Regions from separate parts of the Pseudocolwellia sp. G5-9 genome, predicted to be linked through region 2. Evidence: predicted binding sites of a transcription regulator. Region 2 holds the regulator's gene; each other region holds the start of a gene.
The links. The regulator sigma-54, encoded in region 2, starts transcription at its own class of promoters, with help from an activator protein. The targets are predictions, from matches to a motif close to GTTGGCACGNNNNTNGNNT.
Positions count from the first base shown of each region.

Region 1: cynS (cyanase) is a predicted target of sigma-54. The motif match lies at 1,159-1,177, and genes of this name have one in related genera.
Region 3: AC0L5Q_RS17395 (FlgO family outer membrane protein) is a predicted target of sigma-54. The motif match lies at 1,071-1,089, and genes of this name have one in related genera.
Region 4: AC0L5Q_RS13830 (hemerythrin domain-containing protein) is a predicted target of sigma-54. The motif match lies at 1,201-1,219, and genes of this name have one in related genera.

Region 1 is NZ_CM147893.1:3,177,695-3,179,901, forward strand. It holds gene AC0L5Q_RS13770 (formate/nitrite transporter family protein) at 1-521, opposite strand, end outside; gene cynS (cyanase) at 559-1,008, opposite strand; gene AC0L5Q_RS13780 (sigma-54 interaction domain-containing protein) at 1,350-2,207, shown strand, end outside.
Region 2 is NZ_CM147893.1:2,750,539-2,752,745, reverse strand. It holds gene ptsN (PTS IIA-like nitrogen regulatory protein PtsN) at 1-176, opposite strand, end outside; gene hpf (ribosome hibernation promoting factor) at 206-493, opposite strand; gene rpoN (RNA polymerase factor sigma-54) at 527-1,969, opposite strand; gene lptB (LPS export ABC transporter ATP-binding protein) at 2,047-2,207, opposite strand, start outside.
Region 3 is NZ_CM147893.1:4,015,845-4,018,051, forward strand. It holds gene AC0L5Q_RS17390 (LPP20 family lipoprotein) at 1-379, opposite strand, end outside; gene AC0L5Q_RS17395 (FlgO family outer membrane protein) at 386-1,030, opposite strand; gene AC0L5Q_RS17400 (flagella assembly protein FlgT) at 1,221-2,207, shown strand, end outside.
Region 4 is NZ_CM147893.1:3,190,119-3,192,325, reverse strand. It holds gene AC0L5Q_RS13840 (hypothetical protein) at 1-189, opposite strand, end outside; gene AC0L5Q_RS13835 (DUF883 domain-containing protein) at 207-521, opposite strand; gene AC0L5Q_RS13830 (hemerythrin domain-containing protein) at 592-1,020, opposite strand; gene AC0L5Q_RS13825 (hypothetical protein) at 1,597-1,911, opposite strand; gene AC0L5Q_RS13820 (hypothetical protein) at 1,997-2,207, opposite strand, start outside.

The sequences.
Region 1 (2,207 bases), 430 kb from region 2:
ATCCAGTTACACAACATACCGCGAATAAAAATCGTTAACCAACCACCAATACCATGTTCTTGATAGCCTAAGGTTCTCGATTCACCGATTGAAGCGACTTTAGCAGCAATAGCACCACCATCAGCCGAATAACCATAGGTTAAAATAAACGACATAAAGAAAGCGGTGGTCATCGCACCGGCAAAGTTCCCCACAAACACCAAGCCCCAATTGCGCATAACGCCGCCAAAGGTAACACCAGGTCGTTTATCCAATAAGGCTAAAGGCACTAACGTAAACACACCGGTTAATAAATCAAACTTCATTAGGTACAACATAATAAAGCCAACAGGGAATAAACAAGCGCCTAAAATAGGGCTGCCAGTTTTAGTGGCTACGGTAATAGCAAAAATAGCGGCTAAGCCAAGAATAGCGCCAGCCATAAAGGCACGAATAATAGTGTCTTTGGTAGACATGTAAACTTTCTGCTCACCAGAATCGACCATTTTGGTTACGAATTCACTGGGTTCAATATAAGCCATGATTATTTCTCACTTAATTTAGTTTTATTATTAATGGTTAGTAAGTTTTGTAAGGTAAAAACTTCCCGCTTAATAGAATTTGAACCCTATCGCCGTTCTCGTTAGGTTCTCGTTTTAAGTCCATATTAAAATCGATAGCACTCATGATGCCGTCGCCAAATTCTTCATGAATAAGTTCTTTAAACGTGGTGCCGTATACGTTAATTAATTCGTAAAAACGGTAAATAAGTGGGTCTGTAGGTACTGCAGTTGGTAATGAACCTTTATATGGAACCACTTGTAGTTGAATAATGGCGTCTTCAGGTAGGTCGAGCACTGCGCCGATTTTTTCAGCTTGATCCGCTGTTAATGTCATCTGGCCTAGCAAAGCGGCTGTTGTCCATTCTTTACTTAAACCGATTACTTCTGCTAAATCTCCCCACGAAACTTTTTTATAAAGCTTTTGAGTCACAATTAATTCGGTTACTTCGTTGCGTGTCATCGTCATGGTATTTCCTCGCTAAGTTTAAAATATGTATTGTTTGAATTTTTACCTAGATGCTTTTATTGATGCGTTGCACTTATTTAGAGCAAAACTCTTGAAATGCTATTAGCTTGGCTAATTTTTTCAAACATAAAACAAACCGTTAACCTGATATAGCGATAACTGTGCCATAGCATTTGTTTTTCTATTCATTTGATTGTTAAGGTAAAAAATTAAAAGTCATTGATTTTGAAGTCAACGATATTTCGTTGATAACGATTTTTCGTGGTTCGAGTAACGATAATTCGTTGTTTGGCCTAACAATTGTATAAATGACTAAGAAGTAATACTGAGGTATAAAGAAAATGCGAGATCATTTGTTTAGCAACGCCCCCACAGCCATGTTGTTAATAGACCCAACTAATAACCAAATTTTGCAAGCCAATAGCAAAGCCAAAAGGTTATTTGCTTTAAATAATAATAACTTAAAAAACTATAAGGTCACGCAGTTCTTTCATGAATGTTTAGAGCAGCTGATACATTTTACTCAGCAAGTACTTATTCAAAAAGATGCATGGTCGAGCGATTTAAGCATTAAAGTGAACAGCGAGATTATCCATTTAGAAATCAACGCAACGCAGATTGATGAACATATATTAATGAGTTGCCAAAAAAGTGTAGAAAGCTTTGCTCGTTATCATCAGGCCATTGTTGAATCTAATTACCAATCAGGTTTAGCGCATTGGCGTCAAAACGAAACCGCTTTTGAAGAAATAGAACGACAAAATCAGCTGTTATTAACCGCGGTAGGCGATGGTATTTATGGTGTTGACGATCAAGGCAATACAACCTTTGTAAACCTAGCGGCAGAAAAAATAACGGGATGGAAAAGAGAAGATATTATTGGTAAAAAAATGCATGAAGTGATTCACCATACTTATCCTGACGGAAGTCATTACCATGCGCACGATTGTCCTATTTACGCGGCATTTAACGACGGTGAAATACATAGCGTTGATAACGAAGTGTTTTGGTCAAAAGAAGGGAAACCTATCCCAGTAGAATACACTAGTACGCCAGTAACTGAACACGGTATATTAATTGGTGCGGTGGTAATTTTTAGAGACATTACCGAGCGTAAACGTATTCAACAAAAACTACTTAATGCTATGGAAGAAGTTGATTCATTAAAGCGTCGACTAGAAATGGAAAATGCTTATTTA
Region 2 (2,207 bases):
ATTCCTGTTGATCCTAGTTTTTCTCTTGCGATTAGGCTTTCGAGTAATTCGTATGCACTATGTTCAACAATTTTATCTGCTGCTATGGTACAAATTTTATCGAGAACGCGCTTTTTGCTAGAGCCAGATACTGCACAAAATGTGCAATCTGGCATTAAGATATCTTGCAAAGTCATAATTACTACTAAAGCCTGTTTTTTATAGGTTAATGGTGGGTTGTTTTGCCTTTGTGTTTTAATATTTGACGATCTAGTTTATCGATTAAAGCGTCAATTGAGGCATACATATCATGGTTTTCTGCTGTAGCATGTACTTCTGTTCCCTTTAAATGAACAGTAGATTCAGCTATTTGATTTGATTTTTCAATGGTTAACACAACATGAACATTATTGATCTGATCAAAATGACGTTCTAATTTTGAAAATTTCGTATTAACGTATTCGCGTAAAGAGTTTGTGATTTCTACATGATGACCAGTTAAATTGATTTGCATAAGTTAAACCCTCTTTTAGTGATATTTGAAAAATTAAATTAAACTTTTTCGTTGGTTTGATGGTGGAATGGACAACGATTCTCTATATTTTGCTACGGTTCGACGAGCCACTTGTATACCTTGCTCGGCGAGTATTTCTGCCATTTTATTATCACTTAATGGTTTGGCAGGAATTTCTGCGGCGACAAGTTTTTTGATAAGCTCTCTGATTGCTGTTGAGGAGCAATCGCCACCATTTTCGGTACTAACATGGCTGGAGAAGAAGTATTTAAGTTCAAATATACCTCTTGGTGTATGCATATATTTTTGTGTTGTTACACGTGAAATAGTAGATTCATGCATTTCAACGGCTTCGGCTATATCGTTTAAAACCATAGGTCGCATAGATTCAGGGCCATGCTCAAAAAAGCCTTGCTGGCGCTGAACAATACAATTAGACACTTTTAATAGTGTATCGTTTGTTGACTTCATGGTACGTGTCATTGCTGCATATTGTTGGTTAACAGACAACTTAGGCGCGGTATCTGGATTTAACTCAACAACCCAACGACCATTTTTCTTTTCAACGGATACGTCAGGAATAACATATTGATCGTCACTTTTAACTACGCTGTCACCAGGACGAGGATCTAATGATTGAATTAAGCGAAGGACTTCACGTAATTGATCTTCTTTTAAGCGTGTTTTACGCATTAACTGACGATAATCTCTACTACCTAGTAGATCGATATAATCTTTAACAACTTGCTTGGCTTCTTTTAACCAAGGCGTTGTTAGTTCAAATTGATTCAGTTGAATCAATAAACAATCAGAGACTGAACGAGCCCCTACACCTACAGGATCAAATACGTTAATTCTTTTTAGTACTGCTTGTATTTCATCGAGTTCAACACCTTCAATGCCAACACAGTCTAAAATATCTTCACAGGAAACGGTTAAATATCCAGATTCATCTATGGCTTCAATAATCGCTATTGCAATGGTTTTGTCTGTGTCACTAAAAGGTGTTAATTCCATTTGCCATAAAAGGTGATCTTGCAGCGAGTCTTTAGTTTCGCCTTGGTAGGTATAATCTTCAGAAGGAGAGCTAATGCTACCTGTGTTTGATACGCCAGCACTGTAGCTTTCGTCCCACGTAGTATCCATGTTTAACTCTTCAGGAATATCTGTGTTTCCCATGGCTTCTGTGGTTGTCATTTCATCTATAGTTGGGGAAGAGTCTTCAGTGCCGTCTGTTTTTTTTGAATCTATTTCTTTTGTCGCATTTGCGGAAAATGCATCTTCTAAATTATTGACTGATTCATCTTGGGTATTAGAAGGACTTTCATCAACTTCTAGCAAAGGATTACTCTCCAATGCCTCTTGAATTTCTTGTTGTAAATCCAACGTAGAGAGTTGCAACAGCTTGATGGCTTGTTGTAACTGCGGTGTCATCGTTAGATGTTGTCCGATACGGAGTTGTAAAGAAGGGCGCATCTACGTATTTTTTATCCTATTCATTAATAATACAAAACGATAAAACAATATAAATATTGTTGACTGCTTATAGATAACTATAGCGTAAATTGTTCACCAAGGTATACATCTCTTACATGCTGATTGGAAAGTATTTCTTCAGAGGTCCCTTCAGCGATCAGTTCACCATGACTTACAATATACGCATGCTCGCAAACATCGAGTGTTTCTCGAACATTATGGTCTGTAATTAATATAC
Region 3 (2,207 bases), 1.3 Mb from region 2:
TATAGCTATCGCCGACTGGATAACTCTTCACTACTTTAGCGCCACGAATAATTCCTTTAATAGAGGCATCTAATTGTTGGTTGTTAATAAGTAAATTAGACATACTTGTTTTACCATCAATTTGTTGGCCGTATACCTGTTCAGCTAATTCCGCATAGGCGGCAAGTTTAGACGCATTTATTGCCATCAGCATTTGCTGCGTTTTATGGGGTGATTTTTGTAAGCTAATAGGCGCTTGTCCAATCGCATGAAGCACAGGGAAACTATCTGGTTTAGGTGTTTCCCATTGCACATGTTTATCATAAATCGTCGAACATCCATTTAAACAAAATAGCATTGCAGTAAAAAATAACGTTATGTAAGATTTATTCATCATCATGTACCATTATTGTTGAATTTCAACAGCTCTATTGTCTTTCTCTAACATTGTACTGTCGCGAATAATTAATCCGTCTTTTATATTAACTGTTTCATTATTGTTTAAGGTTTCGCCTAGCACCCAAGCAGGTATAAACGATTGTGCACTAGCCACAACAACTCGTGATTGCATACCAATCATACGAGCATTTACCATAACCCCACCGTCTTTTTCCATCATGGTGCCTGTTACCACATAGTCAATAATCTGGCGTTCAGGTAACTCTTTCCAATCTCGAGTAAATGCGTAATCGCCATCTTTGGTTACACGAATATGTCCAGTCGTTTTAAAGTCAATAACCACCATTCCATGCATTTGAAGTTCATGAATGAAGTTTTCAGATAATTGATTTCCCAACCAATTTGTTGACTCTAAATCTTTTAAGTCAACAAACGAGGCGACAGCTATTGGCGTTTTAGGGCTCACAAAAGAGCTACTCTCTAGCATTTGGTAAGCTAAGCCTTTTACCACGTCGTTTATAGCGTGTTTAGGTAATTCGAAACTGTTAATTTCGCTTTGATCTACATGAGTAGATTTATAAAAATTTTCATCTTTAGTGCTTGTACACGACAATAACGTCGGTAACAGTAATGGAATAAGCCACTTTTTCATTGAGCATCCCTCAGTTGTTCGTTACTTCTGACTAAAACTAAAGCATAATTCAAGCCAATATATAGGTCTTGAAATGTATAGCACTTAAATAATTAGCTAAATTAAGTCAGACCGTAAATGCTTTTATGGGCATAAAACGTGCATGCTAGCTTGAACTATAGAACAACCTACTAATATATTGGGATTTCATATGAAAAAATTGTTAATACTGTTAAGTTTTGCGTTAACTAGCTTTTCGGCTTTTACACAATGGTATGAAACTCAAGGGCAAGCTCATATTGCGAATGGAAATCATCAAAGTGCTCGTACAACGGCAATGGAAAATGCTCTTAAACGTGCTTTACTCGTTGCAGGGGCCTCTGTTTCTAGTGTTCAGCAGGTGATTAACGGCGTACTTACTCAAGATCAAATTAGTGTTCGAGCTTCTGGTACGGTGAATTCATTCGAATTAATAGAAGAAACTTATAAAGGCGACTTATTGACGGTAAAAATTAGAGCTGATATTTTTCCTCAAGAAAAACAATGCTTTTCAGCTGATTATCGTAAATCAGTATTATTAACGCGAGGCAATATTTTAAATCGTGAACAAGCGAATATTGGAAAGATTTATGCTTTAGATACTGAAGTTATACGTAAGTTGTCAGATAAAATAAATAAAGAAGGTTATTATTTAGATAGTAAATTAGCCATCAAAAGTAAGTCTGGTTTTTCTCGTTATAATGAAAGCATGCAGTACGAAAAAATTAAAAATCTCGCTATGTCGTTATCAGATCATACAGACACACAGTTTATTATGTTTATCGAGTTTCCTGATCTGTCTCTTACTCAGCGTACAAACAGCGAGTTAAAGTTTTGGCAAAAAGACCATTTTGATCGTCACTTTAAAATAAACTTATATATATACAATGGCAGTAATGGTGAGTTAGTGTTGGACAAACAATATCATAATACAGCACCGTGGACTTTCGATAAAAGAGAGCCAATAGACGTAACCAGTAATACTTTTTGGTTAAGTGAATATGGAAATAGTATTGATCGCACACTTGATATGATGATTTCAGACATTGATGAAAATATGATGTGTCAACCTACTCGAGGTAAAATAGTACAAGTTGCAGGCGATACCATTTTATTTAATTTAGGTGAAAATCAAGGCGTTAAAGTGGGCGACGAGTTT
Region 4 (2,207 bases), 440 kb from region 2:
CGATAACAAAATAGCGCTAAGGCTAAGCTTAGCCTCAGCAACTACAAGGTTTTTAGAGGCGATTAGCCTGGCAATTTTACTTCCAAATAAAGCTTCAATACTGTCGTAGGTTTTCTTGAAAGAAGCACTTTGCTCCATGCGCTCTTCGTGATGTTCTTTAACGGTATGCTCTTGTTTTGGAATGCTCATGCTAATTTATGCCTCGCTTATCTTCTTTTTAAAAGTGACGACACCAGCATACCTACGGTAAACGCTATACCCGCGGTAGCAACAGGATTTTCGATAGCATATTGCTTAACGCCAGATTTATCCCATTTCTCTTTTAATTCACTTTGCTTTTGCGCCAGCGTTGCTGAGCTGCTTTGAGCGGTTGCACGCAAAGTGTCTTCTGCTGAGCCTACTTTCTCGGCTAAAGTGTCTACCGACTCATGTAAAGTACCTTGTAACTTATCCGCTACTGGATGCTCTTGTGCTACATTTTTTTTGATTACAGGTTTAGTTTCTTGTTTTGACTGTGCCATGTTAATTATCCTTTTCTGTTGAATGTAATTAAGATTAAATTAAGTATTTTTAAGCTCGTTCAATAACGTATTAAGACGCCATTTCAGTAAGATAATGATCCGCTAGTTTTTCCTTTTCACCATCAGACAATGCTCTACCTGCCTGCTGAAAGAACTCTTGCTCTTCTTCCTCTAAATGGTGATCTACTTTGTGAGCTAATTTTTTAAATGTTAATAACCATTGTGGCGAACTCATATCTAACGCATCTAACTCAGCAATAAACTTATCAATTTGATGATGCTCGGCAACACCGTGTCGAGACAGATCAACCGTATTGTCTAATTGCATCAATGGCGCGTAAAAATGTCTTTCTTCCGCTACGGCATGGGTTTCTAATTCAGCTTTAAGCTGTTGATAATATTCGGCTCTAACGTCTGAATCACCATGAGTGTCTAGCAACAATTTAATAAGTGCCCTTTGTTTATCGTGATCATTACGTAATGCTTCAAATATCTTCATGTGGTCTCCTACAAGTCGTTTGTTTAAAGTCATAAGCCTGTATGTACTCAGCTAATATCTCTCACGTTTAGGTAACAACAAAATGTACATATTTCAGAATAATAACGAACCACGTCAGTATTAAATGCCATACCTTGTTACCGCTCGTTACGCCTAAACGTTTAATGTTCACTTAATAAGGTTCAATATCTGTACCAACTAAAATAAAAACGTAAGCACTTGAAAACATGAGGATTATTAAAATATAGGAAAAAACAATAAATTGCAGACGTAAGATGTACACACCCTACGTGAAAGATTTACACGGAAGAGATTAACGTTAAAGAATGTAGACGGGAGGTTATGTTTTTGAGGAGGTTTAAATAACAAAAAAGCTAACGATAATTTTAGATTGGAGTTCAGTGTTATCTTGTGCTTTATTAATGACTAACAGCGTGACCATAGAGTTTATTTCCAATAGGTCGTTTAACTAAATAAATAGACCCATTATTCTTCATTTCTTTGATTTTATTCAAAGGAATGTAATCCGGTATTAACGTAAAATAGTTACTATTACTTAGATCACCATACCGAATACTAATATTGCCATTGATAGAAAAACTTTCCATAAACTATAGCTACATTGTCCTCACTAACACGAACAACTTTAGCTAATTGATATTTGTTTTTAAGATCTAATTTACCATTGAGTAACCTTAAATCTAAAAAATAAATATCATTAAATTGAGGCTCTAAAATATAAACTGCGGTTTCTTGTTGCTCTGTTTGATGCAAAGTAAATCTGTCATACCCAAAGTATGCAATCACAAGTAAACAAACCAACAAAACGAGTTTATTTAGGGATATTGATGATTTGGCTATGCGTGGTGACGATTCATCGATATGTGGCACTATCCTTAATCCTTTAAGTAGTATTGTAATGCTTTACTAAGCCTTTAAAAACTACGTAGAAAAAGTTCTTATGAATGTGTGGTTATCAACCACTTGTCAAAGTTTCCCACTTAGTGACTCTTTCCCTAATCTTACCCATAGAATCTTCAGCCAATTCTGTAATTTTATCTTGGTTTTCTTTTGCCTTATCCCAATAAGCTATCTGTTTATTTCCTTCATTTGGATCATCGTATTGATAAGCTATAGACTCCGATCGGCTCTCTTTTTCTATAGCTCTTATTGATTGATATATTTCG